Regions from separate parts of the Faecalibacterium sp. OF04-11AC genome, predicted to be linked through region 1. Evidence: predicted binding sites of a transcription regulator. Region 1 holds the regulator's gene; the other holds the start of a gene.

What was found. Region 1 encodes Rex, which represses fermentation and respiration genes when NADH is low (regulators of the CRP and FNR family bind a similar motif). Its sites were predicted from a motif close to ATTGTTAANNNNTTAACAAT; they were not measured.
Region 2: the regulator Rex is predicted to act here: its motif matches at 5,085-5,104, upstream of DXA70_RS00195 (butyryl-CoA:acetate CoA-transferase).

The regions. Positions count from the first base shown of each region.
Region 1 covers NZ_QTVP01000015.1:41,857-49,570, forward strand. The annotation lists gene DXA70_RS08695 (DNA translocase FtsK) at 1-1,496, opposite strand, end outside; gene DXA70_RS15455 (hypothetical protein) at 1,556-2,515, opposite strand; gene DXA70_RS08700 (ATP-dependent Clp protease proteolytic subunit) at 2,605-3,300, opposite strand; gene DXA70_RS08705 (redox-sensing transcriptional repressor Rex) at 3,551-4,192, shown strand; gene DXA70_RS08710 (thymidine kinase) at 4,276-4,890, shown strand; gene DXA70_RS14460 (ABC transporter substrate-binding protein) at 5,372-6,040, shown strand; gene DXA70_RS14465 (hypothetical protein) at 6,037-6,759, shown strand; partial or broken gene DXA70_RS08720 (sugar ABC transporter permease) at 6,959-7,714, shown strand, end outside.
Region 2 covers NZ_QTVP01000001.1:35,927-43,640, forward strand. The annotation lists gene DXA70_RS00180 (radical SAM protein) at 1-1,100, shown strand, start outside; partial or broken gene DXA70_RS00185 (MBL fold metallo-hydrolase) at 1,387-2,186, shown strand; gene DXA70_RS00190 (AI-2E family transporter) at 2,260-3,510, opposite strand; gene DXA70_RS00195 (butyryl-CoA:acetate CoA-transferase) at 3,559-4,905, opposite strand; gene coaD (pantetheine-phosphate adenylyltransferase) at 5,400-5,900, shown strand; gene DXA70_RS00205 (acetyl-CoA C-acetyltransferase) at 5,982-7,199, shown strand; gene DXA70_RS00210 (enoyl-CoA hydratase-related protein) at 7,297-7,714, shown strand, end outside.

The DNA.
Region 1 (7,714 bases):
ATGAAGAGCATGTCACCCATGCCCAGCAGCTTCTCGGCACCGGCACCATCCAGGATGGTGCGGCTGTCCACCTGGCTGGACACCGCAAACGCAATGCGGCTGGGGATGTTGGCCTTGATCAGGCCGGTGATAACGTCCACGCTGGGGCGCTGGGTAGCCACGATGAGGTGCATCCCGGCCGCGCGGGCTTTCTGGGCAATGCGGCAGATGGAGTCCTCCACGTCTTTGCCCACCACCATCATCAGGTCGGCCAGCTCGTCGATGATGATGGCAATGTAGGGCATCTTTTCCAGCGTGGAGTCGGTGGCCGCCAGCTTGTTGAACGATTTGATATCGCGGACATTGTTCTCCGCGAACATGTGGTAGCGCCGCTCCATCTCCTGCACCGCGGAACCCAGAGCGCCTGCCGCCTTTTTCGGCTCGGTGACCACGGGCATGAGCAGATGGGGAATGCCATTGTACTCCGCCAGCTCCACGACTTTGGGGTCGATGAGGAGGAGCTTGACGTCCTCGGGGCTGGAACGGAAGAGCAGGCTCATGATGATGCTGTTGACACAGACGGATTTACCACTGCCCGTGCTGCCCGCAATGAGCAGGTGGGGCATCTTGCACAGGTCGGCCACCTGGGCCACACCGGCAATGTCCTTGCCCAGGGCGATGCCCAAGGGCGAAGTCATCCGCAGGAACGCCTGGCTCTCAAACACGCTGCGGATATAAACGGGGGTCTTTTTGTGGTTTGGCACCTCGATGCCCACAGCAGGCTTGCCCGGGATGGGGGCCTCCATGCGGACATCGGCCACGGCGAGGTTCAGGGCGATATCGTCCGCCAGCGAGGTGATGCGGCTGATCTTGACGCCCGCCATCGGCTGCACCTCGTACCGGGTGACCGAGGGGCCGCGGGAGATATCCAGCACTCGGGTGCGGACGCCAAAGCTCTCCAGCGTATCCACCAGCTTCTGGGCGTTGGCCTTGAGCTCGTCCTGCGCGCCCACATCCGTTTCCTCGGGGGCACGCTCAAACAGCTCGATGGAGGGGTACTGATACTGGTAGGTCTCCACCGTCTCGGCTTCTTCGGCAGGGGCACTGGCGGCGGCCTGCTCCGAGGCGGCAGGCTTTTCCATGGCCGCTGCCACTAAGGTATTAAGGTCTTTCTCCTCCACCGGCTCAGAGGTAATGCTGATCCAGCCGTCCTCGTCCGGGGCGGAGCGGAACGCCACAGCGTTCTCCGCGCTCACCCGGTGCGGCTCCGCAGGGCTGACCGGGATGGGCTCAAACTCCGGCTCTTCCACAGCAGGGGCATCCGCATTCAGGCCCGGCATACCGGGCGTCTGGGTGGGGGCCGGGGCGATATCCGCCGGGGCCACCGCAATGTCGCCGGGTTCCGGTGCGGGCCCCGGCTCCGGCTTGCGGAAGAAGTCCTCCGCCGGGGTCTCCACCGCATCCGGTACCACCGGCTTGACGATGGCGCGGGGTGCCGCGTTGCGGAGCGGGTCCATGCCAAACGTGCCGCCCGGGCCCAGAATGACGGGTTCGATGGGCTCACTGCCGCCCTCTTTTACCTGGGTATGGTCCGGGCCCAGGTCGATGTCAAAGGGCGCGCGGGGCCCCGGGGCGCTGACCTGGATGGGTTCAAATTCCGGGGCAGGCTGAGGCGGGGCACATCCGCCGGATCCGGAGCCGGAGGCGGTTCGTAACCCAGGTTGGGGTCCTGGGGCGGCTCGGGCTCTGCCTCGCCCTCCAGCTCTTTGGTCACCTTATGGCCCCAGGAGAGCACACCGGACAGCCAGCCGGGAGCCTTGAGGCCGGTTTCTTCGTCGTCCTCAAAGTCCTCGTCCAGCTCGTCGGGATCTTCCTCCTCGTAGGATCCTTCTTCCGCCTCCGCGGCAAGGCGCTCCGCCCTGCGTTCCGCGCGGCGGGCGGCGTTCTGCTCATAGACGGCCACGCCTTTTTCGTGCACGCCGCCGCCCACGTTGCAGAGCCACTGCCAGACTTCCGCCGGGGTGATATCAAAAATGTACAGGCTGGCGCAGAGGGCCAGCGCCGCCATGACCAGATTGGCTGCCGGGCGCCCGCAGAGCAGCAGCAGATTGCCGCCCAGCACGGCACCCAGCGCGCCGCCGGACAGCCAGGCGTTGACACCGTTCTGGTAACAGGCGGCTACCATGGTCGCCGCCGGGACATCGGCGGGGATATCCGAGAACACGATGACCGTGCTGCTGGCAAACACCAGCCCCAGCAGCAGCTTTGCAATGTGGGGCAGCAGGTCCTCGCCGCGGGTGTACAGGATGGCCAGATAGCACAGCGCCGCGCCCACCACAAAGCTGCCGCAGCCAAACACGCCAAACAGCGCGTCGTGCAGAGTCTTCCAGACCGCGCTGCCCGGCACAAAAGCCAGCGCCATGAGGATGAGGCCCAAAAACAAGGTCACCAGCCCCGCAGGCATCCGGTCCTGTGCCCGGCTTCTCCGGCGCTGTCTGCCGCGCCCCGCAGTGGATTTTCGTTTCCGTTTTGCCATGTTCGCTCTTCCCTGTCGTTTCTATGATAAAATCGATTTCGATACTTCTCGATTCTTTCATTGTACCACGCGGAAAGTCAAATGGCAAATTATCCTTTTTCTATTTCCTGATACAACCACTCCAACGCGTCCGAAATGCCGCCCAACTGGTCGATGAGCTTTTCCCGCACGGCCTTGCGGCCGTCCAGCACCGTGCCAACATCCATCACCAGCTCCCCGGTGCGGAGCATCAGCTCGGTGTAGCGCTTTTCCGTCATGCCGCTGTGGGCCGCCACAAAACCGGTGATCCGCTCCTGCATCTGCTCAAACCACCGCATGGTCTGGGGCACGCCCAAAATCATGCCGGAATGGCGCACCGGGTGGATGGTCATGGTGGCCGTGGGCACAATAAAGCTCCGCCGGGCGCTCACCGCCAGCGGGATCCCAATGGAGTGCCCGCCGCCCAGCACCACGGCGGCGCTGGGCTTGGAGATGCTGGCAATGAGCTCCGCCAGCGCCAGCCCGGCCTCCACATCCCCGCCCACCGTGTTGAGCAGCACCAGCAGCCCCTCGATGCCGGGGTCCTCCTGCACCGCCACCAGCTGGGGGATGACATGCTCATATTTGGTGGTTTTCTGGCCCTGGGGCGCTTCCACATGGCCCTCCACCTGCCCCACTACCGTCAGACAGTGGATGGCGTGTTTGCCCCGGGTGCGCCAGATGCTGCCCAGGTCCTCGATCTGCTCCTGTTCCAGCCGCTGCTGCTCCACAGGGCTGCCTTTTTCGTCGTTCGTTTTCTCTGCCATCTTCCATCCTCCCGGCCGTTTTTTCTCAGGATTCCCCGGGCGGCACGGTGCTATTCCGAAAGCTAAAAATCTTAGCCAAAAAAATTTTGTCCAAAGGGTTTGACATTCTCGTATCAGGCTGTATACTTTATATTAACTAAAACATTGTCAAATATGTATCATTATTGCAAAAATTCTGAGAATCTGTCGGCGCGTCCTGCTTGCACTGCTCCCCTGCCCGGCACCTTTTGCAGAAAGGAGATTTTCTGATATGAACACCCCCGGAAAAGCGTCGCTCCCCGTCATCAAGCGGCTGCCCAAATATTACCGCTACCTGCGCACGTTAAAAAATGATGGCATCACCAGCATCTCGTCCCGTGAGCTAGCTGCCCAGATGGGCACCACCGCCTCCCAGGTGCGGCAGGATTTCAACTGCATCGGCGATGTGAATGGCCGGCAGGGCATCGGCTACTCGGTGGAGAACCTGCTCTCCATCCTGGAGCATCTGCTGTTTGGCAACGGCGACCTTCTGCCCACCATCCTCATCGGCTGCGGCCGCTTAGGCAAGGCCGTGAGCCGTTTTATCACCACCGACACCAATGGTTACAAGCTGATCGCTGCCTTTGATAACTCCGCCGACGAAGTGGGCAAGGAGATCAGCGGCGTGCAGATCTTGAACATTGACCAGCTGGAAGCGTTCTGCGCCGAGCATCACCCCGAGGTGGCCGTTCTCTGCCTGCCCCGCAGCGGTGCCGAGGAGCTGAGCAGCCGCCTGGTCAGCTTGGGCATCCAGGGCTTCTGGAATTTCTCCCACTACGACCTGTCCATTTCTTACCCGGATGTGGTGGTGGAGAACGTTCATCTGGGCGACAGCCTGATGAGCCTGGGCTACCGCCTGCGCAATCAGGACTGATCTCTTATACCGTATAAAAGTAATATGCAACCCTCTCCGACCTATTTTGACTGGGAGGGTTGCCTTTTTATGAGGAGAAAACAATGGCAAAACTTTATTTTCGTTACGGTGCCATGAACAGCGGCAAGAGCACCGCCCTGATGCAGGTGGCCCACAACTACGAGGAGCAGGGAATGCGGGTGCTCATCCTCAAGCCGCAGGTGGATACCAAGGGCGGCGGCGAGCTGGTCAGCCGCCTGGGCGTGCGCCGCAAGGCCGACCTCCTGGTTCCCCCGGAAATGGACGTGTTTGCAGCGGTGCAGCAGGCCGCTGCCGCAGCCCCGCTGGCCTGTGTCCTCTGCGACGAGAGCCAGTTCTTCACGCCCCAGCAGGCCGAGGAGCTGTTCATGGTCACGGTGGAGCTGAACATCCCGGTCATCTGCTACGGCCTGCGGTCTGATTTTTCCCTCAAGGGTTTCCCCGGCTCCACCCGCCTGCTGGAGCTGGCCCACACCATCGAGGAGATGAAGACCATCTGCACCTGCGGCCGCAAAGCCACCTGTAACTGCCGCAAGGTCAACGGCGAGTTCGTCTTTGAGGGGGAACAGGTCGCCATCGATCTGCAGAACGATGTGCAGTACGTCAGCATGTGCCCCCAATGCTATTTCAAAGCCCGCAAAGAATTTTATGCCAAGCGGGCTGAGCATCTGTCCAAGTAAATTTTTTCCATTTACGCTGTCTGCAATTGCGGGCAGCGCTTTTTTCATCCGTTTTACGAGCAATTAGTATATCAGTTGCAAGGCAATTCGCACGTTTATTGCGTTATTGATATATCAGTTTCACATGAGAATCATCTGTCTTCGATTGTTTTATTGTATACAACACTCCAGCGACAATTTTCCACACCGCATAAAATTATAACAATTTACGTTGTTTTGTCGTCCAAGACCCTCGATTTTCTATGCAAAGTGTTGAAGTATACAAGTTGCACAGTTTTTTAACCGAAGTTTATTCATTCTGGCAAGGACGCCGATGCCTCCGCAAAGGTTATGACAATATTTGTGCGTTTTTAGAGTGTATCACGCCAAATTCTATCTTTCTTTTTGTGAATGCTTTTGTTATCATAATTGTATACAACGGATGCTTTGCAGAGGCTCCGTTCCACACGAGGTTTTCTACACAATTAGGAGGAGAACAAAAATGAGCAAGGCAATTTCTCGTCGTGATTTCATCAAGGTCACTGGCGCTGTGGGTGCAGCCGGTCTGCTGGCTGCCTGCGGCGGCAACAGCGGCGCGGCTTCCAGCACCGCTCCTGCTTCTTCCGCGGCAGCTGCTTCTGTTGAGGCCGTCGGCGGCCTGAGCAGCGACCCCGTTACCCTGACCATGAGCTGGTGGGGCGGCGAGTCTCGTCACAATGCATACCAGGATGCCATCAAGGCTTTCTCCGCTGAGCACAGCAACATCACCGTCAACCCCACCTTTGCCGCATGGTCCGGCTGGGAGGATACCATGTCCACCAAGTTTGCCGGCGGCGTGGCGGAGGATGTCTGCCAGATCAACTGGAACTGGCTGTACAACTATTCCAAGAACGGCCAGACGTTCGTTGACCTGAACAGCACCACCGATTATCTGGATCTGTCTCAGTGGGATGAGGCGCAGCTGACTGCCTGCAACGTGGCAAACGCTCAGCAGTGCGTGCCTGTCTCCATGACCGGCCGTATCTTCTACTGGAACATGACCACCTTTAACAAGGCTGGCATTACCGAGGTCCCCAAGTCTCTGGACGATCTGATGGCAGCCGGCAAGACTTTCCAGGAGAAGCTGGGCGATGACTACTATCCCCTGCACCTGGCGCTTACGACCGTATGATCCTGATGGTCTTCTACCTCGAGTCCAAGTACGGCAAGGACTGGGCAGACCCCACCACCTCTACCCTGAACTACACCGCGGACGAGATCGCGGAGGGCATCGACTTCATCAAGAGCCTGGTCGATGGCCACGTCATCATGAGCCTGCCCACCTACTACGGCTCCAACGGCGACAACGCCGCTCACCAGTCCACCGAGTGGATCACCGGCAAGCTGGCCGGCTGCTTCGAGTGGGATTCCTCCGCTACCAAGTATCAGGACGCTCTGGACGAGGAGAACAAGCCCGGCTTCACCGTCGGCGAGGAGATCAAGTTCGGCGATTACAACGGCGGCTTCTCCAAGGTCTCCATGGGCCTGGCCATCACCAAGACCTGCGAGCACCCCGCGGAGGCAGCTACCCTCATCAACTTCCTGCTGAACGAAGAGGCTGGCGCTTCCATCATGGGTTCCGAGTGCGGCATCCCCGCTTCCAAGGCTGGTCTGGCTGCCGCTCAGGCTGCGGGCGCTGTCAAGGAGCTGGTTGCCGAGGCAAACGGCAAGGTCATGGCTTTCGTTTCCAACAAGCTGGATCCCCTGTTCGAGTCCAACGACCTGAAAGCAAACGGCACCGGCGTTTACCAGGAAGTCTTCGACACCGTCGATTACGATAACAAGTCCGGCGCTGACGTTGTTGACATCCTGCTGGATGGCATGGATGCCGTCGGTTACACCGTCGAGTAATTCTTCCACACGCTGCAGCGGGGTCCGAGTTACGGTATAAACTCCCGCCCCCTCGATTCTGTTTGGTACATTGTAGGGGCATCCGCCGCCCAAGAGGTGGATGCCCCTTTTTTGCAAGAAAAAGATGTCTAAACTTTGACCAAGATGTGTCCAAACCATGCTGCACCCACCCCGAATTTTCAAAAAGGAGGATTCCCGGATGAAAGAAAGCAAAGCGCCCTCGCTCGGGCGTACCCCGGCCCAGAAGTTTTTTGACAAATGGCAGGGCCTGTTCTACCTGATCCCCTGGATCATCGGCTTCGTCGTCTTCAAAGCCATTCCGTTTGGCCAGTCGCTGTACTACAGCTTTACGGATATGAACTTCTTTGAGGGCATCCACGAGTACGGCCTGATGAACTACGCCACCGCGTTCACCAATGCCAAGATCACCAAGCACTGATCACCACGTTCAAGTACGCGTTCATCACCGTGCCCCTGAAGCTGATCTTCGCGCTGTTCATCGCTTACATCCTGAACTTCAAGATCGCCTGCGTGAACCTGTTCCGTACCATTTACTACATCCCGTCCATCCTGGGCGGTTCCGTGGCCATCGCCGTGTTGTGGAAAGCCGTCTTCCGTGATGACGGTCTGGTCAACACCCTGATCCGTATGATCACCTTTGGTCACGCACAGGGCCCCTCCTGGCTGTCTGACCCGACTTACGCGCTGTGGATCATCTGCTTCCTGCGCATCTGGCAGTTCGGTTCCGCCATGGTGCTGTTCCTGGCCGCTCTGAAAGGCGTGCCCGCGGACCTGTACGAGGCTGCCACCATCGACGGTGCCGGCAAGTGGAAGCAGTTCTTCTCCATCACCGTTCCGATGATCACCCCCATCATCTTCTACAACCTGGTCACTCAGATCTGCCAGGCGTTCCAGGAGTTCAATGGCCCGTTCATCATCACCAACGGCGGCCCCC
Region 2 (7,714 bases), on a different contig from region 1:
ACCGCGTCAAGTACCAGTGCAACATCCCCTGGCTGATCCTGTTTGACCCCACCTCGGCCTGCAACATGCACTGCGTGGGCTGCTGGGCCGGGGAGTACGGCCACAAGAACAACCTCAGCTTTGCAGATATGGATAAGATCATCACTCAGGGCAAGGAGCTGGGCGTCTACCTCTATATGCTGACGGGCGGCGAGCCGCTGGTCCGCAAGGCGGATATCCTCAAGCTGGCCGAGAAGCACAATGATGTGCAGTTTGCCATCTACACCAACTCCACCCTCATTGATGAGCCGTTCTGCAAAGAGGTGGTCCGGCTGGGCAACATTGCGTTCATGCTGTCCATTGAGGGCACTCCCTCCACCAACGACGCCCGCCGCGGCGACGGCCACTATAACGCTGTCATGCACGCCATGGACCTGCTCAAGGAGTACGGCATTCTGTTTGGCACTTCCATCTGCTACACCAGTGCCAACCTCGAGGCCGTGACCAGCGACCACTTTATGCGGATGCTCTGCGAGAAAGGCGCCCACTTCGGGTTCTACTTCCACTATATGCCGGTGGGCAACGATGCCGCTCCGGAGCTGATGCCCAGCCCTGCCCAGCGCAAATATATGATCGACCGCATCCGCTACCTGCGCTCTGAGAAGAGCGATATCCCGTTCTACCCCATGGACTTCCAGAACGACGGCGAGTTTGTGGGCGGCTGCATCGCCGGCGGACGCAACTACTTCCATATCAACTCGGCGGGCGACGCGGAGCCCTGTGTCTTTATCCACTACTCCAACGCCAACATCCACGACAGCAGCATTCTGGAGATCTTGCACAGCCCGCTGTTTATGGCGTACCACAACGGCCAGCCGTTCAACAAGAACCACCTGCGCCCCTGCCCGATGCTGGAAAACCCCGAGCTGCTGCGCCAGATGGTGCACGAGACGGGGGCCCACAACACGGATATGCAGTCGCCGGAGACGGTGGACCACCTGTGTGATAAGTGCAAGGCTTATGCGGAGAGCTGGCAGCCCATGGCGGATGAGATCTGGTCCCACACCGAAATCAAAGAGAGCCGCTACGAGAACTATAAAGATTGGAAACCCGCTGTCTGACCCGCTCAGTCAAATCCTGTCGGGTTTGCCAGATCCCCCAAAGGGGGAAGACTTGCCTCTCCCTTGGGAGAGGGGGCAGCGCGTGGGCGCTGACGGAGAGGGTTTTACTCTTCGAATGAATGATGCCAAAGGCCCTGCCTCTTTCACGGAGGCGGGGCCTTTGTGCATACCGGGGAAAATTCGATTTTGGAATGGCCCTGCCGGTGGAAACACGGCCTGCACTATGTTATACTAAAAGCCGGCGGTTCTGGCCGGGAACAAGAGAGTTTTTGAGGAGAAGCAGACTATGAAACTGACTATGTTGGGCACAGGCAATGCACTGGTAACGGAGTGCTACAATACCTGTTTTGTTCTGAGCGATGGCAATGACCACTTTATGGTGGATGGCGGCGGCGGAATGACCGTGCTGCATCAGCTCAAGTACGCCGGGCTGGACTGGCGGCAGATGCGCACCATCTTTGTCACCCACAAGCACATCGACCACTTGCTGGGCATCATCTGGATGATGCGGATGATCTGCCAGCACATGCGGAAGGTACCTACGAGGGCGAGGCGACCATCTACGCCCACGATGAGGTCATTGCCCTGCTGCGGGACCTGGCGGGCAAGCTGCTGCAGAAAAAGGAGCTGCCGTTCCTGGACAGCCGCCTGCACCTCATTGCGGTGGCCGACGGGGAAGAGAAGACCATCCTGGGCCGGAAGACCACGTTTTTTGATATCGGCTCCACCAAGGCCAAGCAGTATGGCTTCTGCATGGAGCTGGGCAGCGGCGAAAAGCTGACCTGCTGCGGTGACGAGCCCTACAACGAGTGCGAGAAGCAGTACGCCGAGCACAGCACCTGGCTGCTGCATGAGGCGTTCTGCCTCCACGGGCAGGCGGATATCTTCCACCCCTATGAGAAACACCACTCCACCGTGAAAGACGCGGCAGAGCTGGCCGAGAGCCTGGGCGTGAAGAACCTGCTGCTCTACCACACGGAGGATCAGAACATCGCCCGCCGCAAGGAGCTGTACACCGCCGAGGGCAGGCAGTATTTCCACGGCAATCTGTTTGTGCCGGAAGACCTGGAGGTCATCGAGCTGTAATAAAACGCAAAAAGGAGCTGCCGCGTGAGGGATAAAACCCTTGCGCGGCAGCTCTTTTATACGGTCCGGGAAATTATTCTTCGTTCTGGGCGGGGGCCTCCGGCGCGGCGGGGATGTCCTCCTCCGGGTCACCAAAGGCCTCGTGGTAGGTGCCCAGCATCTCCAGCTCATCGTTGCGGCGCAGGCCGTGGATGACCAGCTTTTTGACCACGTCGTAGATGACGGCAAAGAGCGGCACACCAATGATCATGCCCACAAAGCCCCACAGGCCGCCGAACAGCAGGATGGCGAACAGCACCCAGAAGCTGGACAGACCCGTGGAGTTGCCCAGGATCTTGGGCCCGATGACGTTGCCGTCGAGCTGCTGCAGAATCAGGATGAAGAGGACGAACCAGAGCGCCTTGATGGGACTCTGGATCAGGATGAGCAGGGTGGCAGGAACCGCGCCGATGAACGGCCCGAAGAACGGGATGACGTTGGTGACACCGATGATGACCGACACCAGCAGCGCGCTGGGGAACTTGACGATGGCACAGACGATGTAGCACAGCACGCCGATGATGGCGGAGTCCATGATCTTGCCATTGATAAAGCCGCCGAACATCTTATCGGCATAGAGCACCTCGTTGAGCATCGTGTCGGCCCAGCGGGGCTTCAGGATGCTGTAGAGGATGAGCTTGGCCTGCTGGGCAAACTTTTTGCGGCTGGCCAGCAGGTAGATGGCCACGATGATGCCGATGATGAGGTTTTTGAAGACGGTGACCACATTCAGCACGCCGATGCCCACGCCGCTGACGATGTTCTGCATGGAGGGCATCAGGGTGTTTTTGATCCAGCTGTCCAGATCCACCGAGATGGCGTTGTAGGCCTTATTGACGTAGTCCATAATGACCTCGTTGTCGGCCACGAACTCCAGATTGTTGACCCAGCGGATGAAGTTGTTCAGGTTGGCGCGGGCCGTGTAGTACAAGGTGGTAACGCTGGTGACCAGCTGGGGAATGATCATCATAAACAGGGCATAGATCACCAGCAGGCCGAACAGAAGGGTGGCCGCGACGGACAGCGCACTGACCAGCCCTTTCATCTTTTCCGGGAAGAGGCGGTGGAGGAAGTTTTCCACCGTGTTGCACACCGGCTTGAGCAGGTAGGCGATGACCGCGCCGTAGATGAACGGCATCAGGATGCTGGTCAGTTTGGAGACAGCGTCGCCAAAACCCTCAAAGCGGTAGATGAAAAAGAAAAAGATGATGCTCAGGCTGATGGCCCCGAACCCTGCGAGCATCCCGTAGAGGTAGGGCTTGATGTGTGGTTTTTTGTCCATCATGGCAGACTCCATTCCCGCCGCAGACAGCAGGAATCCCTGCGGCGATGCTTAGCGCTTGTTGCTCCTGCGCCAGATATGCATTTTATCGGCCTCGGCGATCAGCTGCTCACGGAAATCCGGGTGCGCCACGCTGATGAGGGCTTCGGCTTTCTCCCAGCTGGTCAGGCCCTTGAGGTTGACACAGCCGTACTCGGTGCACAGATAGTGGAGGTTGGCACGGGTATCCGTGATGATGCTGCCGTTCTCCAGCGTGGGGCGGATGCGGCTCTCCAGCTTGCCGGTCTTCTTATTCATAAAGGTAGAGGACAGGCAGATGAAGCTCTTGCCGCCCTTGGAAAGGTAAGCACCCAGCACGAAGTCCAGCTGGCCGCCGGCACCCGAGATGTGTTTGATACCGGCGCTCTCAGCATTCACCTGGCCAAACAGGTCGATATCCACCGCGTTGTTGATGGAGATGAAGTTGTCCAGAGCCGAGATGCTGCGGATATCGTTGGTGTAATCCACGGGAGCGGACATGCACTCGGGGTTGTTATCGAGGTAGTCGTACATCTTTTTGGTGCCGGCACCGAACGCGTAGACCTGACGGCCCTTGTCCAGCTGCTTGTGGGCACCCGTGATCTTGCCGGCCTTGGCGATATCGACGAACGCGTCAACATACATCTCGGTGTGGACGCCCAGGTCTTTCAGGTCGCTCTGTGCGATCAGGCTGCCGATGGCGTTGGGCATACCGCCGATGCCCAGCTGCAGGCAGGCACCGTTGGGGATGAGGGGCACCACCAGGTTTGCCACCTTGAGGTCCACCTCGGAGGCGGGGCCGGCGGCAGCCATCTGGCCGATGGGCGGGTTGCTGCCCTCCACGATGCCGCTTACCTTGGAAATATGCACGCAGTTCTCCATGCCGCCCAGGCACCGGGGCATGTTGGTGTTGACTTCCACGATGATCTTCTTGGCTTTCTCACACACGGCACCCAGATGGCTTGCACTGGGGCCAAAGTTGAAATAGCCGTGCTCGTCCATGGGAGTCACCTGGAAAATGGCAACATCCAGCGGGTCCGGGCTCTCGCGGTAGTAGCGGGGCAGCTCCGAGTAGCGGATGGGGGAGTAGAACGAGAAGCCCTGTGCAATGGCCTTGCGCTCAATGCCGCCCATGTGCCAGCTGTTCCAGGTCATGTGGGCAGCCGGGTCGTCGATCTGGAAGATCTCGGGCACCCACATCAGGATACCGCCGCGGAAGTTGACGTTCTCCAACTCGGGCAGGCGCTTGGCCAGCGCCGCGTCCACAGCCACAGGCGTGTTGACCGCCCAGCCGTAATCGACCCAGTCACCGCTCTTGACCTGAGCGGCAGCCTGCTCGGCAGTCATCTTTTTCTGCGCGTACAGTTCCATAAAATCCATTATAAACCATCCTCTCCGATAATAACATAAAGAAATTGTAAATTCTTACAATTCCCTGCGGAACAATATAACCTTACAGTTCCCTGCGGAACGATATAAAATGTACAGAGTATTTACCAAATGGATGCAATCTGTACACATGACTTTCACAGGTGAGTGATATCCTGATGCCATGCAACTTAGTTATAACATTAACAAATTGCAGAATCAATACCCTGTTGCGAAAAAATCGGAGCTGATGGCAATTTGACTAAAAATCTTAGCATTTTATGACGATAGTTTGGTACGGCAAAAACAAATTTTTCAGAAAATGGTCTTGATAAAATTTTGACAATATGGTTTACTAGTATCGTAGCAAGTGTGCGCGCTGGTGTGCACCGTTAATTGTTTAAAAATTAACGATATGACGAGGCGCTGCTTGCCCCGGAGACTGGAAAGTGCTATCATGGCAGAACCAAAACGCGCTTTTCACCCAAGCGCACAAGGAGGACACCATGGTAACGGCAATTTATCCCGGCTCATTCGACCCTGTCACCCGGGGCCATCTCGATATCATCAAGCGCGCGGCAAAGATCAACGACAAACTGATCGTGGCTGTGCTCATCAACAGCGCGAAAGACCCTCTGTTCACCATTGAGGAGCGGGTAGAGCTGCTGAAAGAGTGCTGTAAGGACATCCCGAATGTCACCGTGGAGAGCTTCGACGGCCTGACTGTGGATTTTGCCAAAAAGAAGCACGCTTCGGTGATGGTGCGGGGCCTGCGGGCCGTGACGGATTTTGAAAACGAGATCCAGCTGGCCCAGACGAACCACGCGCTGATGCCTGGCATTGAAACAATGTTCCTTGCCACCAGCATCAAATGGAGCTACCTCTCCTCGACCATCGTCAAGGAGGCCGCCCACTACGGCAGCAACATCTCCAAGTTCGTTACCCCCAATGTGGAGGCGGCGGTCGAACGGAAGATGAACGCCCTGCGGGAAGCCGGAAAGCTCTGAATCCCATGCAAAAGCGCCCACGGGCGTTTTGAATAACAAAGGCTCTAAAATCACCCAACATAAATTCAGGAGGCTTTTAACATGAAGAAAATTGTTATCGCATCTGCATGCCGTACCGCCATTGGCAAGTTCGGCGGCACCCTGGCAAACGTCCCCGCTGCGGAGCTGGGCTCCATCGTTATCAAGGAGGCTCTGAACCGCGCTAACGTGGCTCCCGAGCAGGTCGATCATGTTTACATGGGCTGCGTCATCCAGGCTGGCCTGGGTCAGAATGTTGCCCGTCAGGCTGCCCTGAAAGCCGGTCTGCCCATTGAGACCCCCGCCGTCACCGTCAACGTGGTCTGCGGCTCTGGCCTGAACTGCGTCAACATGGCTGCTCAGATGATCGAGGCTGGCGATGCTGACATCGTGGTCGCCGGTGGTATGGAGAACATGGACATGGCTCCGTTCGCAATGATGAAGGGCCGCTACGGCTACCGCATGGGCGCTCCCATGGGCAAGAGCGAGCTGGTGGACACCATGGTCAATGATGCTCTGTGGGATGCATGCGGCTTCAACAAGCACATGGGCATGACCGCTGAGAATGTCTGCACCAACGAGACCTACCAGAAGAAGTACGGCTACAGCCCCATCACCCGTCAGCAGCTGGATGAGTTCTCCTACAACAGCCAGGTCAAGGCTGACAAGGCCATTAAGGACGGCGCGTTCAAGGATGAGATCGTTCCTGTTGTCATCAAGGGCAAGAAGGGCGACACCGTGTTCGATACCGATGAAGGCCCCCGTCTGACCCCTGTTGAGAAGCTGGGCACCCTGAAGCCTGCTTTCACCAAGGACGGCATCGTGACCGCCGGCAACTCTTCCGCTATCAACGACGGTGCTGCTGCTCTGGTCGTGATGAGCGAGGAGAAGGCCAAGGAGCTGGGCGTGAAGCCTCTGGCTACCTGGGTCGCAGGCGCTCTGGCTGGCGTTGAGCCCGAAGTCATGGGTCTGGGCCCCATCGCTGCTACCAAGAAAGTCATGGCAAAGACCGGCCTGACCGTTGCTGATATGGATCTGATCGAGGCTAACGAGGCATTCGCGGCACAGTCTGTGGCTGTCGGCGAGGCTCTGGGCTTTGATCAGGAGAAGCTGAACGTCAACGGCGGCGCAATTGCTCTGGGCCACCCGGTCGGCGCTTCCGGCGCTCGTATCCTGGTCACCCTGCTGTACGCGATGAAGCATCGCGGCGCTAAGAAGGGCCTGGCTACCCTGTGCATCGGCGGCGGCATGGGCTGCGCTACCATCGTTGAGATGGACTAAGTTCTCCACGGGAAACAAATAAGTAGAATAACAGTCCCGGGCAGGGGAGTGGCCTCTGCCCGGGGACTGCTTTGAAAAATGAATGGAGGTTTTCACAATGGCATTTGTAAAAACCGAGGTGCAGGGCGCTGTCGAGATCATCACCATCGATCGTCCCAAGGCACTGAACGCCCTGAACCCCGAAGTTCTGGCTGACCTGAAAGCAGCTTTTGAGGCTGTGGATCAGAACACCATCCGCTGCATCGTCCTGACGGGCGAGGGCGACAAGAGCTTTGTGGCCGGCGCGGATATCGGCTCCATGAGCACCATGACCAAGGCAGAGGGCGAAGCTTTTGGTAAGCTGGGCAACGATGTCTTCCTCATGATCGAGAGCTTCCCCGTCCCCGTCATTGCAGCGGTCAACGGCTTTGCACTGGGCGGCGGCAACGAGCTGGCAATGAGCTGCGACATCCGCATCTGCTCCGACAACGCTGTCTTCGGCCAGCCGGAAGTCGGTCTGGGCATCACCCCGGGCT